4 regions of the Pseudaquabacterium inlustre genome follow, and region 3 is predicted to be linked to each of the others. Evidence: predicted binding sites of a transcription regulator. Region 3 holds the regulator's gene; each other region holds the start of a gene.
What was found. Region 3 encodes FNR, which switches genes on or off when oxygen is low (the NO sensors DNR and NnrR bind a similar motif). Its sites were predicted from a motif close to TTGATNNNNATCAA; they were not measured.

Region 1 (4,188 bases), on a different contig from region 3:
TCCAGGCAGTGGTGGGTGAACCCGGCGTCGGTGGCGTCGGGGCGGGCGTGGGCGGCCATGGTGGCGCGCAGTGTAGGGGGGGCGGCCGGCCGGCGTGGACGATGTCGCAGCACCGCACCTGCGCATGGCGCCGCCGGGTGGGCGCGCGGGCCGGCGCGGGCCACAATCCCGCGCATGAGTTCCGAACGCCGCTTCCGATTCGACGAGCCCGCGCGTGACAAACCCACGCTGCGCAAGCAGCTGCAGGCCGAGCGCCAGGCCATGGTCGACCGCCACCAGCGTGCCGTGCACCTGCAGCAGGTGATGCAGGTGTGGCTGCTCGACCGGCCCGAGGTGGCCATCGGCGCCTACTGGCCGATCAAGGGTGAGTTCGACGCGCTGCCGGCGCTGTACCGCTGGAGCGAGGTCAGCGGCGACCGCATGCTGGGCCTGCCAGTGATCGACCGCGAGACCAAGCAGCTGCGCTTCCATGCCTGGTTTCCCGGCTGCCCGATGGAGGAGGACGCCTACGGCATCCCCAAGCCCAAGGACACGGTGCAGTTCCAGCCGCAGCTGCTGTTCGTGCCGCTGGTGGGCTTCGGTCCTGGCGGCAACCGCCTGGGCTACGGCGGCGGCTTCTACGACCGCACGCTGGCCGCGCTGACGCCGCGGCCGGTGACGGTGGGCCTGGGCTTCGCGCACGGCTACATCCCGTGGCTGGAGCCCGAGCCGCACGACGTGCCGCTGGATGCCATCCTCACCGAGGACGGCGTGGCCTGGGAGGCGTAGCCCACCCCCTACGGGCTGACGCCCGCCCCCTCAAGGGGGCACCACCCTGGGCCCGGCAGAGCCGGGCCTCGGTGGTTGCTGGGTTGCGCTGGGATCCTGCAACGACCTTGCAATGAAAAACGCCGCCCGAGGGCGGCGTTCTTCATCGTCGGCCGTGTCTCGTGTCTGAACGCGTCAGCGCATCAGAAGCGCTTGCCGAAGCCCACGCCGACCAGCAGCGGATCGACCTTGAACTTGCCCTTGTCGGCGCCGCTCAGGTAGACGTTGGTGCCGATTTGCACCTTCTTCACGTCGACGTTGAGCAGCCAGCCGCCGCCGACTGGCACGTCCACGCCAACCTGGGCGGCCAGGCCCCAGCTGTTGTGCTTCAGGCCGCCCGTGCCGTTGAGGATGTTGACGGCCGAGATGTTGGTGTAGTTGACACCGGCGCCCACGTACGGACGGAAGCCGTTCAGGCCGGTGAAGTGGTACTGCAGCGTCAGCGTCGGGGGCAGGTGCTTGAAGCTGCCGATCTCGGCGCCGTTCAGGTAGACGGTCTGCTTTTGCGGGTAGGTCAGGATCAGCTCAGCCGCCAGGTTGGGCGAGAAGAAGTAGCTCAGGTCCACTTCAGGGATGGTCTTGTCGTTGATCGTCAGACCCAGGTTGGTGCCGTCCTTGTTGGCCGAATCCAGGTGCACGGCGCGGGCGCGCACGATGAAGTTGCCGGTGTCCTGGGCTTGCACGGGCAGGGCGCACACGGCGGCGGCTGCGGCGGCGATGGCGATCAGGGAGCGGATGGCGGTCATGGTCTCTTTCCTCAGGGTTGCAAACAGCCAGGCCCTCTTCGCATCGGGCCCGTGAACGCATTGCACGACGGGCCGCGGCGCCGCGGATTGGCCCAGCGCAAGCCCGCGGCCGCCCGGCGCGGGCGCTGACTCAGGGTTTGACCTGAGGCAAATGCGGGTGATGCGGCGGCGCAACATCGGCGTTGACGCGGGCCACCGCATGCCGGGGTTGCGCTCAATTGACGTTTACGTAAACGTCACTTGATAATCCCGCCGCACACTCGAACCCACCCCGCATCCAGACCGCAAGCGCCGGAGACCGCATGGCCGTTCTGCAGAGCAAGTTGAACCCCCGCTCGCAAGAGTTCCGCAGCAATGCCCAGGCCATGCAGGCCCTGGTGGACGACCTGAACGCCCGGCTGGCGAAGATCGCCGAGGGCGGTGGCGCCGATGCGCGCGCCAAGCACCTGTCGCGCGGCAAGCTGCTGCCGCGCGAGCGCGTGGAGCGCCTGCTCGACCCCGACACGCCGTTCCTCGAGATCGCGCCGCTGGCCGCACTCGGCATGTACCCCGAGAAGGATGGCCAGGGCGGCACGCGCGACGCCGCGCCCAGCGCCGGCATGATCGCCGGCATCGGCCGCGTGGCCGGGGTGGACTGCGTGATCGTGTGCAACGATGCCACCGTCAAGGGCGGCACCTACTACCCGGTGACGGTGAAGAAGCACCTGCGCGCGCAGGAGATCGCGGCGCAGAACAACCTGCCCTGCATCTACCTGGTGGATTCCGGCGGCGCCAACCTGCCCAACCAGGACGAGGTGTTCCCCGACCGCGAGCACTTCGGCCGCATCTTCTTCAACCAGGCCAACATGAGTGCGGCCGGCATCCCGCAGATCGCCGTGGTGATGGGCAGCTGCACGGCCGGCGGCGCGTACGTGCCGGCGATGAGCGACGAGACCATCATCGTCAAGAACCAGGGCACCATCTTCCTGGGCGGCCCGCCGCTGGTGAAGGCTGCCACCGGCGAGGTGGTCAGCGCCGAAGACCTGGGCGGCGGCGACGTGCACACGCGGCTCTCGGGCGTGGCCGACCACCTGGCCGAGAGCGACCTGCATGCGCTGGCGCTGGCGCGCCAGAGCGTGGGCCGGCTCAACCGCATCAAGCCGCAGCCGCTGGCCACCGTGCCGCCCAAGCCACCGCGCTTCGCGCCGGAAGAGCTGCATGGCGTGATCCCCACCGACACGCGAAAGCCCTTCGACGTGCGCGAGGTCATCGCCCGCGTGGTGGATGACAGTGCCTTCGACGAGTTCAAGGCCCGCTACGGCAGCACGCTGGTCTGCGGCTTCGCCCACATCGAGGGCATGCCGGTGGGCATCGTGGCCAACAACGGCATCCTGTTCGCCGAGAGCGCCAACAAGGGCGCGCACTTCATCGAGCTGTGCTGCCAGCGCAAGGTGCCGCTGGTGTTCCTGCAGAACATCACCGGCTTCATGGTCGGCCGCAAATACGAGAACGACGGCATCGCCCGCGCCGGCGCCAAGATGGTGACGGCCGTGGCCTGTGCCCAGGTGCCCAAGTTCACGGTCATCATCGGCGGCAGCTTCGGCGCCGGCAACTACGGCATGTGCGGCCGCGCCTACAGCCCACGCATGCTGTGGATGTGGCCCAACGCGCGCATCAGCGTGATGGGCGGCGAGCAGGCCGCCAGCGTGCTGGCCACGGTCAAGCGCGATGGCATCGAGGCCAAGGGCGGCCAGTGGAGCGCCGACGAGGAAGAAGCCTTCAAGGCCCCCATCCGCCAGCAGTACGAGGTGCAGGGCCACCCGTACTACGCCAGTGCCCGGCTGTGGGACGACGGTGTGATCGATCCCGCCGACACGCGCCGCGTGCTGGCGCTGGGCCTGAGCGCGGCGCTGAACGCGCCGATTCCGGAGACGAAGTTCGGCGTCTTCCGCATGTGAGGCCGCGATGGGCGCAGGAACCATGCCAGCGCCTCCATCCCCCGCCCCCCGGCTGCTGCCATGAACCCGTCCGCCCGCTTCAATCTGCGTCCGCTGCAGGCCTCCGACTCGCTGGCCGAACTGACCGCGCTGCTGCACCGCGCCTATGCGCCATTGGGCGCGGCCGGCATGAACTTCACCGCCGTGCACCAGACCGAGGCCCAGACCGCCGAGCGCGTGCGCCACGGCCATTGCCTGGTGGCCGAGCGCGACGGGCGGCTGATCGGCACCGTCACCGTCAACGGCGCCTTCGATCCCAACATCCAGGCCTGGGCGCGGGCCACGCCCTGGTTCTACCGCGCCGACGTGGCGCACTTCCACCAGTTCGCCGTGGCGCCCGAGGTGCAGGGCGAGGGCATCGGCAGCGCGCTGCTGGCCGGGGCCGAGGCCTGGGCGCGCAACCACGGCCACGCCGCGCTGGCACTGGACACGGCGGTGCCGGCCACCGCGCTGCGTCAGCGTTATGCGCGGGCCGGCTTCGACGTGGTGGACGAGGTGCATTGGGGCGGCAAGACCTACCGCAGCGTGGTGATGCTCAAGCCGCTGGCCTTCGACGGTCGCGGCCAGGCCCTGCCGGTGCCGTCGCTCACCGACGCGCAGCACCATGCCGCGCTGGTGCGCTGCTGGTGGGCCCATGTGCAGGCGCGCGACTGGCCCGC
Region 2 (4,188 bases), 420 kb from region 3:
AACAACATCATCAGCCACGCCCAGGCCTCGCAGGTGGAGATCAGCGTGCACGTGGACCGGGGCGAGTTCCACCTCACGGTGCTGGACGACGGCATCGGCCGCGAGCCGTCGCTGTGGGCGCACGGGCTGGGGCTGGGCGGCGTGCGCAAGCGGGTCAAGCAGCTGGGCGGCCAGGTGCAGTGGCGCGAGCAGGCACAGCGCGGCATCCGCTGCGACGTGCGCGTGCCGCTGCGCGACGGCCGCGGCTGACGCCCGCACCCACCCCGACGCCAGACCCGGCCGGCCCGGCTTGTCCACAAGCCGGTTCTGCCCACAGTTCCTGTGGACAAGGCTGTGGGATGGCTGGGCCCGGCGGCGCCAAGTCCTTGTCAGCCGGGGCTTCGCCTTGCGCTGCCTCAGTTTGTGGCAGTGCGATGACAGGCGTCGTCAGACGCCGGTACTCATTTGGCCAGTGTCTTGTGGATGCCCAGGGCGGCCAGCGTGCCGGCCATGCCCGACAGCAGGTACAGGCTCACGGCGCCCAGGCCGTGGTGGGCCGACAGGTACAGCACCACCACCGGCGCGCAGGCCGCGCCCACCAGCCAGGCCAGGTCGGCCGACAACGCCGCGCCCAGGTAGCGCAGCCGCGCCGCGAAGGCCGAGGCCACCGCGCCGGCGGCCTGGCCGTAGCTCAGGCCGAACAGCGCGAAGCCCAGCAGGAAGAACAGGTTCTGCCCGGCCGCGCCGCCGTCCAGCAGGAAGGGCGACACCAGGCCGAACATGCCGATGGCCACCGACAGCGTGCCCAGCGTGGTGCGGCGGCCGATGCGGTCGGCCAGCCAGCCCGACAGCGGCATCACCGCCGCCGCCACCAGCGCGCCGGCCACCTGCAGCCACAGCAGCTCACCCAGCTCGCGCGGCGAGCTCAGGCTCAGCCAGGACAGCGGAAACACCGTGACCAGGTGCACCAGCGCAAAGCTGGCCAGCGCGGCAAACGCGCCGATCAGCAGCGTGCGGCCGCCGCCGGACTGCAGCAGCTCGCGCAGGTCGCAGGGTTCCAGTTCGTTCTGGCGCAGCGCGTCGGCATAGTCGTCGTCGAGCACCAGTTGCAGCCGCGCGAACAGCGCCACCACGTTCAGGGCGAAGGCCACGAAGAACGGGAAGCGCCAACCCCAGCCGAGGAAGTCTTCGGCGCTGAGGTGGGTCCACAAGTAGGCATACAGCGCCGCCGCCAGGCCGAAGCCGACCGGCGCGCCGATCTGGCCCAGCATCGCATACCAGCCGCGCCGGTGGGCGGGCGCGTTCATCGCCAGCAACGAGGGCAGGCCGTCCCACGAGGCGCCGATGCCCAGGCCCTGCAGCAGCCGGCAGGCGGCCAGCAGCATCACCGCGCCGCTCCACTCGGCCGTGCCGGGCAGCAGGGCCATCGTGCAGGTGGCGGTGCCCAGGCCGAACATGGCCAGCGTGAGCTTGGCGCCCCGCCCGAAGCGCCGCTGCACTGCCATGCCGCCCAGCGTGCCCAGCGGCCGCGCGATGAAGGCCAGCGCGAACACCGTGAACGAGGCCAGCAGCGCCTGCAGCGGCGGCTGGCCGGGGAAGAACAGCGCCGGAAACACCAGCACCGAGGCCAGGCCGTAGACGAAGAAGTCGAAATACTCGCTGGCCCGACCGACCACCACGCCGACGGCGATGTCGTCGGGGGTGACTGCACCATCACGGTGCGGCGGTGACACCTCTCGGCGAGGCAGTGCGGCAGACCAGAGGCGGGAGAGCGGGAAGCGTTCGTACATCGCAGGGGGCGCGCCGGCAGGCGCGGTTCAGAACGGGTCGGAACAGGCGGAAGAACGCGTCGATCAGGGCGGTTTCACGCAGGAATCAGAGACAGGCAGCCACCGTTTGGCAAGGGGCGCCGGTCAATCGCCGTGCACGCCCAGGCACGGGGGGTGGGACAAAGTGTCCAATCGTTGACAACGGTCAATCTAGGTAGATTCCCGCGAATCCTGCCTTCTCAGGGCAGACACCTAGCCATGTCCGACCTCCGCGCCCACACCCCCACCCCACGCCACCGCGGCCGTGCCCTGCTGCCGCTGGCCGCCCTGCTGCCCGTGCTGCCGCTTGCCGGCTGCAAGACCATCGTGATGAACCCCGCCGGCGACATCGCGCGCCAGCAGGCCGACCTGATCGTCACCTCGACGGTGCTGATGCTGCTGATCATCGTGCCGGTGATCGCGCTGACACTGCTGTTCGCCTGGCGCTACCGCGTGCGCCAGGCCGGCGCCAGCAGCGCCCGCTACGAGCCGGACTGGGACCACTCCACCAAGCTGGAGCTGCTGATCTGGGGCGCGCCGCTGGCCATCATCATCGCGCTGGGCACGATCACCTGGATCAGCACGCACCAGCTCGACCCGTTCCGCCCGCTGTCGCGCCTGGACGAGAACCGCGCGCTGCCGGCCAACGTCAAGCCGCTGGAAGTGCAGGCCGTGGCGCTGGACTGGAAGTGGCTGTTCGTCTACCCCGAGCTGGGCATCGCCACGGTCAACGAGCTGGCGCTGCCGGTGGACCGCCCGGTGCGCTTCACGCTGACCGCATCGACGGTGATGAACTCGTTCTACGTGCCCGCGCTGGCCGGCCAGATCTACGCCATGCCCGGCATGGCCTCGCAGCTGAACGCCGTGATCAACAAGCCCGGCACCTGGGAAGGCTTCTCTGCCAACTACAGCGGTGAAGGCTTCTCGGGCATGCGCTTCGCGTTCCACGGCCTGGCGCAGGCCGACTTCGACCGCTGGGTCGAGGGCGCCCGCGGCGCCGGCGCCGCGCTGGACCGCGCCACCTACCTGGCGCTGGAAAAGCCCAGCCAGCGCGACGCGGTGCGCCGCTTCGCCAGCGTGGACAAGGGCCTGTTCGACGCGGTGGTGAACCGCTGCGTCGAGCCCGGCCGCATGTGCATGGCCGACATGATGGCCATCGACGCCCGCGGTGGCGCCGGCAAGGGCGGCCTGGCCGCCGTGACCCGCGCCAACTGGCGTGATGGCCAGCAGACCGTGGTCGCCGGCCTGTGCACCGCCGCCGATCCGGAAGGCCGTGGCCCCGTCGCCGTGAGCGCTGCACCCGCCGCCAAGGCCGCACGCAGCCTGCCCGCCAACAACACCAACAACAACGCCACGGAGCTGTGATGTCCAACGCCGCCCCCGTCGAAGAAACCCTGCTGCTCGGCCGCCTGTCGCTGAAGGCGCTGCCGCTGCACGAGCCCATCCTGCTGGTCACGTTCGCGATGGCCGCGCTCGGCGGCCTGGCCGTGCTGGCGCTGATGACCCGCTACCGTGCCTGGGGCCCGTTCTGGCGCAACTGGGTCACCAGCATCGACCACAAGAAGATCGGCATCATGTACATGGTGCTGGGCATCGTGATGCTGCTGCGCGGCTTTGCCGACGCGCTGATGATGCGCGCGCAGCAGGCCATCGCCTTCGGTGACCAGGCCGGCTTCTTGCCGCCGCACCACTACGACCAGATCTTCACCGCCCACGGCGTGATCATGATCTTCTTCGTGGCGATGCCCTTCGTCACCGGCTTCATGAACTACGTGGTGCCGCTGCAGATCGGCGCGCGCGACGTGGCCTTCCCGTTCCTGAACAACTTCAGCTTCTGGATGACGGTGGGCGGCGCGGTGCTGATGATGATCTCGCTGTTCGTCGGCGAGTTCGCGCGCACCGGCTGGCTGGCCTATCCGCCGCTCTCAGGCATCCTGGCCGATCCAGGCGTGGGGGTGGACTACTACCTGTGGTCACTCAACGTGGCCGGTGTGGGCACCACGCTGTCGGGCATCAACCTGATCGTCACCATCATCAAGATGCGCGCGCCGGGCATGACGCTGATGAAGATGCCGGTGTTCACCTGGACCAGCCTGTGCACCAACGTGCTGATCGTCGTGAGCTTCCCGGTGCTGACCGCCGTGCTGGTGCTGCTGACGCTGGACCGCTACGTCGGCACCAACTTCTTCACCACCGACCTGGGCGGCAACGCCATGGTCTACGTGAACCTGATCTGGATCTGGGGCCACCCCGAGGTCTACATCCTGGTGCTGCCGGTGTTCGGCATCTTCAGTGAGGTGGTAGCCACGTTCTGCAGCAAGCGCCTCTTTGGCTACGCCTCGATGGTCTACGCCACGGTGGTGATCACCATCCTGTCGTACCTGGTGTGGCTGCACCACTT
Region 3 (4,188 bases):
TGTGCAAGTACATGTGCCCTTACGCGCGCTTCCAGAGCGCGATGTTCGACAAGGACACGCTGATCATCAGCTACGACACCGAGCGCGGCGAGCCGCGCGGTTCGCGCAGCAAGAAGGCCGACCCGCGCAAGCTGGGCATCGGCGACTGCATCGACTGCAACCTGTGCGTGCAGGTGTGCCCCACCGGCATCGACATCCGCAAGGGCCTGCAGTACGAGTGCATCGGCTGCGCCGCCTGCGTCGACGTGTGCGACGACGTGATGGGCAAGATGGGCTACGCCAAGGGGCTGGTGCGCTACGACACCCAGAACGGCCTGGCCCAGCACCTCTCGCCGGCGCAGAAGCTGCGCCGCATCTTCCGGCCGCGGGTGCTGGTCTACACCGCCATCCTGGGCCTGGTGATCGTGGCGCTGTTCGTCGCGCTGGCCTTACGCCACCCGTTCCGTGTGGATGTGGTGCGTGACCGCGCCTCGCTGGCGCGCATGGTCGAGGATGGCAAGATCGAGAACGTCTACCGCCTGCAGATCATGAACGCCACTGAGCATGCACAGCGCTACCGCATGGCCGTGCAGGGCCTGCCCGGCATCGCCATGGGGCCGGTGCCGCCGCTGTCGCTGGCGCCTGCCGAGGCGCGCTGGGTCACGCTGTCGGTGCAGATCCCGCCCGAGGCCGCGCAGAAGGCCGGTGCCGGCGCCCATCCGATCCAGTTCGAGATCGGCCTGATCGAAGCCAGCGCCGGCGGCCAGCCGGTGAACGGTGCGACGATCAGCGAGAAATCCACCTTTGTCGTGCCGCGCTGACGCGCAGCCACAGGAGACACGCCATGAGCGCTTCCAAGTCCCGAGCCCCCGCCGACGCCGCCCGCACACCCTGGTGGCGCACCGGTGTCATGTGGCTGGTGCTGGGCGGTCCGGCCACCGTGGTGGTGGCCAGCATCGCCACCGCCGTCGTGGCCTACCGCGGTGCCGACGAGGTGCTGGTGGATACCGCCTCGGCCCGCGCCGTGCCAGTCAAGCCGACCGGCAACACGCCGGCCATGCAGGCCCGCAACCACGCCGCCACCGCGGCACCGCGCTGACCGCGGCGGCGCAGCCCATGTCCACCGGGCGCTTCACCCTGCGGGCGCTGGCCATCCTGTGGCCGGCCTTCCTGATGGCCGGCGTGCTGGAAATGCTGGTGTTCGCGGTGGTCGATCCGGCCACACTGCACTGGTTCGGCGGTGCGCCAGTCGAGATCGCGCCAGCCGGTGTCTACACGCTGGCGTTCTTCGTGTTCTGGGGCGTCATCGCCACCGCCGGTGCGCTGACCCAATTGCTCCAGCAGTCGGCCGAAGAGGTCAATCGCGCCGAAGCCGCTGCCGCGCGTTCCCGCTGGCCGGCTTGAACGGCCGCAGTGGCGGCCGGTGCGCGGTGCGCCTCAGCAGGCCGCGCCGTTCACCAGGCTGTGCAGCTTGTCCTGGTCGATGATGCGGATCTGGCGCTGCTTCACTTCCAGGATGCCATCGTCCTGGAACTTGCTGAAGGTGCGGCTCACCGTCTCGAGCTTCAGGCCCAGGTAGCTGCCGATCTCCTCGCGCGTCATGCGCAGGATCAGCGCCGAGGCCGAGAAGCCGCGGGCCTTCAGGCGCTGCGTCAGGTTCAGCAGAAAGGCCGCCAAGCGCTCTTCCGCGCGCATGCTGCCCAGCAGCAGCATCACGCCATGGTCGCGCACGATCTCGCGGCTCATGATCTTGTGGAACTGGTGCTGCAGTTCGTTGAACTCGCGCGACAGATCCTCGAGCTGGCGGTAGGGGATCACGCAGACCTGCGAGTCCTCCAGCGCCACCGCGTCGCAGGTGTGGTTGTCGGTGCTGATGCCGTCCAGGCCCAGCAGTTCGCCAGCCATCTGGAAACCGGTGACCTGGTCACGGCCGTCTTCCGACGACACGCAGGTCTTGAAGAAGCCGGTGCGCACGGCGTAGAGCGACTGGAACTCGTCGCCGGCACGGAACAGCGTGTCGCCACGCTCCACGGTGCGGCGGGTGGCCACCAGGGTGTCCAGGCGGTCGAGGTTCTCGCGCGTCAGGCCCACCGGCAGGCACAGTTCGCGCAGGTTGCAACTAGAGCAGGCCACCTTGAAGGCATCGGGGCGGATCCGGTTGGCGTCGGCAGCGGTGTTCATGTCGGGCATTATGGGTTCGTCTTCGCGGTTGTCCTGGGTCAAGCCCCCAGGGGAGGGCTCGAATGTCGTCTGACCGGCCTCAAGAATGGGACCATTGTTTTCCCGGGGTGTAAAGCGCCACTTGAGCCAGATCAAGTCCATTCGCGGGGGCTGTCGGCACAGTGGCGAGCATGGATCAATCCGTCATCGATCAGGTGCCCGTGCTTACCGAGGCCATGCTGCGCCGCCTCGACCGCCCCGGCCCGCGTTACACGTCCTACCCGACCGCCGACCGCTTCGTCGAGGCGTTCGGCCCCGAAGCCTATGCCGGAGCGCTGGCCCAACGCGCGGCCGGTGCCACGGTGGGGGGTGTGGCGCCGCTGTCGCTGTACCTGCACATCCCGTTCTGCGAGTCGGTGTGCTACTACTGCGCCTGCAACAAGGTCATCACCAAGCACCACGAGCGGGCAGCCGAGTACCTGGAGGTGCTGGCCCAGGAAGTGGCGTTGAACGTGGCGGTGCTGGGCAAGGGGCAGGCGGTGTCGCAGCTGCACCTGGGCGGGGGCACGCCCACCTTCCTGAGCGACGACGAACTGTCGGGGCTGATGGCGATGCTGCGCGAGAACTTCCGCATCGCCCCGGGCGCCGAGGTGTCCATCGAGGTCGATCCGCGCACCGCCACGCCCGAGCGACTGAAGTTCTTCGCCTCGCTGGGCTTCAACCGGCTGAGCTTCGGAGTGCAGGACTTCGACGCCGCCGTGCAGCAGGCGGTGCACCGCGTGCAGTCCTACGAGTCGGTGCGCGACCTGATGCGGGCCGCGCGCGAGATGGGCTACGAGTCGATCAACGCCGATCTGATCTACGGCCTGCCCCGGCAGACGCCCGAGTCCTTCGCGCGCACCGTGGCACAGATCGCCGAACTGCGGCCCGACCGCATCGCGCTGTATGCCTATGCGCACCTGCCACAGCGGTTCAAGCCGCAACGCCGCATCATCGTGGAGCAGTTGCCGCCACCCGAGCACCGCATCCAGATGCTGGGCGGCGCCATCGCCGGCTTCATCGGCCACGGCTACACCTACATCGGCATGGACCATTTCGCGCTGCCCAGCGACTCGCTGGCCGCGGCCAAGCGCCAGGGGCGGCTGCACCGCAACTTCCAGGGTTACAGCACGCAGCCCGATTGCGACCTGATCGGCCTGGGCGTGTCGGCCATCGGGCGCATGGGGGTCACCTACAGCCAGAACGCCAAGACGCTGGACGAGTACTACGACGCGGTGCGCCAGGGCCAGTTCCCGATCGTGCGCGGTCTGGCGCTCACCCGCGACGACCTGGTGCGCCGTGCCGTGGTCATGGCGCTGATGTGCCAGGGCCGGGTGGAGTTCGAGTCGATCGAACTGGCCCACCTGATCAAGATGCGCGACTACTTCCGCACCGAGCTCGACGAACTCGCCGAACTGCAGGAGATGGGGCTGGTGACGCTGGAGCCCGATGCCGTGCAGGTCACCGCCACCGGGTGGTACTTCGTGCGCGCGGTGGCCATGGTGTTCGACAAGCACCTGCGCGCCGACAAGGTGCGCGAACGCTTCTCGCGCATCATCTGAGCCGCCGCAGCTTGCGCGGCGTCGCGTGCTGGTCATGAACCAGGCCCTGCTGCTCAGTGCGCTGCTGATGGGCCTGGCGGGCACGCCGCATTGCCTGGCGATGTGCGGCGCCGCCTGCGCCGCAGCCAGCGGTGGCGGGCGCGGCCTGCTGCCGTTTCACCTCGGCCGTCTGCTGGCCTATTCGGTAGCCGGGGCTGTCGCGGCCGCCAGTGTCGGCAGCCTGGCCGCGCTCGGGCAGGCGGTCGGGGCGCTGCGGCCGCTGTGGACCCTGGTGCACGTGGCGGCGCTGGGGCTCGGCCTGTACCTGCTGTGGCGAGGCGTGCAACCGGCCTGGATGGAGCGGCTGGGCAGCGCGCGTGGGCCGGCTGCGGTCGAGCACCGGGGCCAGTCGTGGCAGGTCGTGCGCTTACCGGCCCGGCGGTTCGGCGCGGGTCTGGCCTGGGTGGCC
Region 4 (4,188 bases), on a different contig from region 3:
TGGCCCGCCTGGCCGCCGCCGCCGAGCGCCAGTGGCCCGACCTCAAGCCCTACCGCCCGGTGGCGCTGGCCCAGCAGCTGGGCCGCTCGCTGCGCCGCGAGCTCGACCTGGCCACCGAGGGCCGCAACGCCGAGCGCATCGCCGCGGCCTTCGCCACGCACCCCGAGATCGTGATCCCCAGGGTGTACTGGGACTTCACGCACGAGCGCATCAACGTGCAGCAGCGCATCCGTGGTGTGCCGGCCGAGGACCAGGCCGCCATCGACGCCGCCGGCATCGTGCGCCGCGAGGTGGCGCGGCGTGGCGCCCGCGCGGTGCTGAAGATGGTCATCGAGGACGGCTTCTTCCACGCCGACCCGCATGCCGGCAACCTGTTCTTCCTGCCCGGCGAGCGCATCGCCTTCATCGACTTCGGCATGGTCGGCCGCGTCACGCCCGAGCGCCGCGAGCAGCTGCTGAGCCTGATGCTGGGCTTGGTGCAGCGCGACGCCGAAGCCGTGGCCGATGTGCTGCTGGACTGGGCCCAGGCCCATGGCGACGGCGAGGACGCGCTGGACGAGGACGGCCTGCGCGGCGACATCGACGCCTTCGTCGACCAGTACCACGGCGTGCCGCTGGCCCAGCTCAGCATCGGCGGCATGCTGGCCGATGTGACGAACATCCTGCGCAGCCACCGCCTGGCGCTGCCTGCCGACCTGGCGCTGCTGATCAAGACCTTCATCACGCTGGAAGGCCTGGGCCGCGGCCTCGACCCCGACTTCCACATGGCCGAGGAAGCCACGCCGATGCTGCGCCAGGCCCTGCATGCGCGCTACCGGCCCGAGGCCCTGGCACGCCGCGGCTGGGACGGCCTGCGCCGCGCCGCCGCACTGCTGGGCAGCATCCCGCGCGACCTGTCGCGCCTGCTGGCCACGGCGCGGCGCGGCCGCATCGGCATCGACATCGAGGTGCGCGACATCCACGCCGTGGCCGACCAGCTCGACCGCGCCGCCTCGCGCATCGCCATCGGCCTGGTGGTGGCGGCGCTGATCATCGGCTCGTCGATCGTGATGACCGTGCGCGGCGGGCCCGAACTGCTGGGCCTGCCGGCGTTCGGGCTGCTGGGCTTTGGCGGGGCGGTGGTCGGGGCGCTGTGGCTGATGCTGGGCGGACGCGACCGGGGGTGATTGGCGTTGCGGCTGCCGGCTTTCGGCTGTCGGTTGAGGTTGCCCATGGCTCGTTGCAGCGCGCCGGGATTTCGCCCCGGCGGGCGACCTACTTTCTTTTCGCGAAAAGAAAGTAGGCAAAGAAAGCGCTGCCCAAACTTTCCGACACCGCACTGCTGCTCTCCACGCATCGAGGCGGGCGCCTCGCCCGCCCGGCGGGCTCGAACATAGCCAGTCGGAAACGCCACGGATCTCTCAACGGCCGTGCACCCCCGGTCAAGACTTGCGTGAGGAACGCCGCTGGGCACGGGGCTGCCAGAGCGCAGCAATGCGACGGTCTGGCCATCGGCGGCATAGCCTCCTTATTCAAGCCCTTGTTCGGCAGCCTGTTCGAGCCCGCCGGGCGGGCGAGGCGCCCGTCTCGATGGTGGACGAGCAGCAGGGCCTGATCGGAAAGTTTGGAAGCGCTTCTTTGGGTCCTTTCTTGTCGCGACAAGAAAGGACCTCGCCGGCCGGGCGAGACCGGCGGGCTGCAACGAAAAATGGGAAGCCATCGCCAAGAGCACCGGGCGCTGCGCACAGCGCACAGCGCACAGCGCACAGCGCACAGCGCTCAGCCCCCATAGGGCCAATCCCGGTGGACGCCACGCAGCCCGCGCCCTAGTCTGCGGCTTCATGACCGACATCAACGCGAGCGTGGCAGTCCCGATGGCAGCTTCCGGCCCCGACGACAACCCGGCGGCGGCGGCCGACGAGGGCGCCCGCACCGCCGCCGCGCTGGCCATCGAGTTGCGCACGCTGCGCATCACCGATCCGCTGCACTGGCTGGTCGCCGGCTGGCGCGATTTCCTGCGCTGCCCCGGCATCGGCCTGTTCTACGGCGGCTGCTTCGCGCTGATGGGCTGGGCGCTGATCGGCGTGTACCAGCATGCACCGGCCTATGTGCTGGCGCTGTCGGCCGGCTTCCTGCTGACCGGGCCCTTCCTGTGCCTGGGCCTGTACCAGGCCAGCCGCCGGCTGGAGGCCGGCGAGAAGCCCGACCTGGGCGAATCGCTGCTGGCCTGGGACCGCAAGCTGTCCACGCTGGCCATCTTCGGCTTCGTGCTGCTGGTGCTCGAGATGCTGTGGGGCCGCGCCTCGCTGATCGTGTTCGCGGTCAGCTTCGACGGCATGCCCGACTTCAAGGGCTCGCTGCTGGCGCTGCTCGACCCCGAGAACATCAACTTCATCGTCGCCTACGTGCTGGTGGGCGCGGTGTTCGCAGGGCTGATCTTTTCGATCAGCGTGGTGTCGATCCCGATGATCCTGGATCAGCAGACCGATGCCATCACCGCCGGCCTGACCAGCATGCGCCTGGTGCTCACGCAGCCCGGCGTGATGCTGTGCTGGGGCGCGGTGATCACCGTGCTGATCGTGCTGGCCATGCTGCCGGGCTTTGCCGGCCTGCTGCTGGCCGGTCCGGTGCTGGGCCATGCCTCCTGGCATGCCTACCGCGGCGCGGTGGTGGTTGGCAGCGAGGCAGCCGCCAACGCCTGAGCACCGGAGGCTTGTTCGGCGGCTTCTTCAACGGCTTCCACGGCCGCGGCTGCGGTTAGAGTGGGTGGGTCCCAGCCACCCGGCCGGCGTTGCAGACGCCCGGCCCGCCCACCGCCCATGCCCGCCCTGCCCCGCCGCCAACTGATCCACCTCGGCCTGGGCACACTGGCCGCTGCGGCGGCGCTGGCCGGCCTGCCCGCCACGGCGCGGGCGGATCTGCCGGCCACGGTGGCCCAGGTCCGCCGCAGCGTGGTGGCGGTGGGCACCTTCGATCCGCTGGCCAGCCCGCGCTTCGCGTTCCGCGGCACCGGCTTCGTCATTGGCGACGGCCAGCTGCTGGTGACCAACGCCCATGTGCTGCCCGAACCCGGCGCCACCACCTCGCCCACGGCCGACACCCGGCTGGCCATCCAGGTGGGCCGGGTGCGGCTGGAATCCGACGGGCAGTACGACATCCGCACGCTGACGCTGCTGGGCATCGACCGCGACCATGACCTGGCGCTGCTGCGCATCTCGGGCGCGGCCCTGCCGCCGCTGGTGCTGGCCGAGTCCGACAGCGCGCGCGAGGGTCAGGCCATCGGGCTGATGGGGTTCCCGATCGGCGGGGTGCTGGGCTTCTCGCCGGTCACGCACCGCGGCATCGTGGCCTCGATCACGCCCATCGTGTTGCCGCCGGCCAATGCCCGGCAGCTGGATGCCGCCGCGGTGGCCCGGATGCGGCGCGGCGCCTTCGACATCCTGCAGCTCGACGCCATCGCCTACCCCGGCAACAGCGGCGGCCCGGTGTTCGATGCCGACACCGGCCAGGTGGTCGGCGTGGTGAACATGGTCTTCGTCAAGGGCAGCCGCGAATCGGCCCTGAGCAACCCCACCGGCATCACCTACGCCATCCCGGTGCGCTGGGTGCACGCGCTGCTGGCCAGCCAGCAGCGCTGACCGGCCCGGCACCGCCATCACGGCGGCGCCACGGCTCGGCGCAGTGGCCGGGTCAGGGGCCGGTCGGCAACCTGGCCAGTTCGATGCCGGCCGCGAAGTGCTCGATGTAGAACGTGACGCCATGGGCGCGGCACTGTTCGAAGGCCCGCCGCGCGGCCGCCACATCGCCCCGTTGGAGATGGTACTGACCCAGGTAGAACCAGGCCTCCACGCGTGCCAGCGTGCGCTCGTCACCGCTCAGCCGTTCCACCTGCTGCCAAATCGCCTCGGGCGTCAGCTCACCCAGCGCCAGGGCGAGCGCCGGGCGTGGCCACTCGCCTTGCGGTGCCTCGCGGGCCAGCGCCAGCAGGTCCGCCGGCAACGCGGTACCGGCCCGCTGCAGGGACCAGATGCGCCACAGGCTGGGATAGAGCGAATCACTGCCATCCTGGGTTCGGGCCGCCGCGGCGAAATCATCGGCCGCGTCCTGGAAGCGGCCCTGGTAGTACCGCGCCATGCCGCGCCAGTACTGCACATCGAAGGGCGAGTCGGATCCCAGGGCCAGTGCCCGGCTCAGGGCCTGTTCAGCCAG

Region 1: AACH10_RS24995 (OmpW/AlkL family protein) is a predicted target of FNR. The motif match lies at 1,691-1,704, and genes of this name have one in related genera.
Region 2: cyoA (ubiquinol oxidase subunit II) is a predicted target of FNR. The motif match lies at 1,944-1,957, and genes of this name have one in related genera.
Region 4: AACH10_RS02280 (DUF2189 domain-containing protein) is a predicted target of FNR. The motif match lies at 1,821-1,834, and genes of this name have one in related genera.

The regions. Positions count from the first base shown of each region.
Region 1 is NZ_JBBUTH010000011.1:505,858-510,045, forward strand. Features, by position in the region: gene AACH10_RS24985 (TfoX/Sxy family protein) at 1-59, opposite strand, end outside; gene AACH10_RS24990 (5-formyltetrahydrofolate cyclo-ligase) at 175-768, shown strand; gene AACH10_RS24995 (OmpW/AlkL family protein) at 951-1,553, opposite strand; gene AACH10_RS25000 (carboxyl transferase domain-containing protein) at 1,856-3,490, shown strand; gene AACH10_RS25005 (GNAT family N-acetyltransferase) at 3,551-4,188, shown strand, end outside.
Region 2 is NZ_JBBUTH010000004.1:174,326-178,513, reverse strand. Features, by position in the region: gene AACH10_RS08900 (sensor histidine kinase) at 1-249, shown strand, start outside; gene AACH10_RS08895 (MFS transporter) at 441-1,769, opposite strand; gene cyoA (ubiquinol oxidase subunit II) at 2,007-3,152, shown strand; gene cyoB (cytochrome o ubiquinol oxidase subunit I) at 3,152-4,188, shown strand, end outside.
Region 3 is NZ_JBBUTH010000004.1:590,639-594,826, forward strand. Features, by position in the region: gene ccoG (cytochrome c oxidase accessory protein CcoG) at 1-800, shown strand, start outside; gene AACH10_RS10620 (hypothetical protein) at 824-1,078, shown strand; gene AACH10_RS10625 (hypothetical protein) at 1,096-1,383, shown strand; gene fnr (fumarate/nitrate reduction transcriptional regulator Fnr) at 1,417-2,160, opposite strand; gene hemN (oxygen-independent coproporphyrinogen III oxidase) at 2,331-3,740, shown strand; gene AACH10_RS10640 (urease accessory protein UreH domain-containing protein) at 3,775-4,188, shown strand, end outside.
Region 4 is NZ_JBBUTH010000001.1:505,623-509,810, forward strand. Features, by position in the region: gene AACH10_RS02275 (ABC1 kinase family protein) at 1-1,166, shown strand, start outside; gene AACH10_RS02280 (DUF2189 domain-containing protein) at 1,854-2,681, shown strand; gene AACH10_RS02285 (S1 family peptidase) at 2,799-3,617, shown strand; gene AACH10_RS02290 (DUF3857 domain-containing protein) at 3,670-4,188, opposite strand, start outside.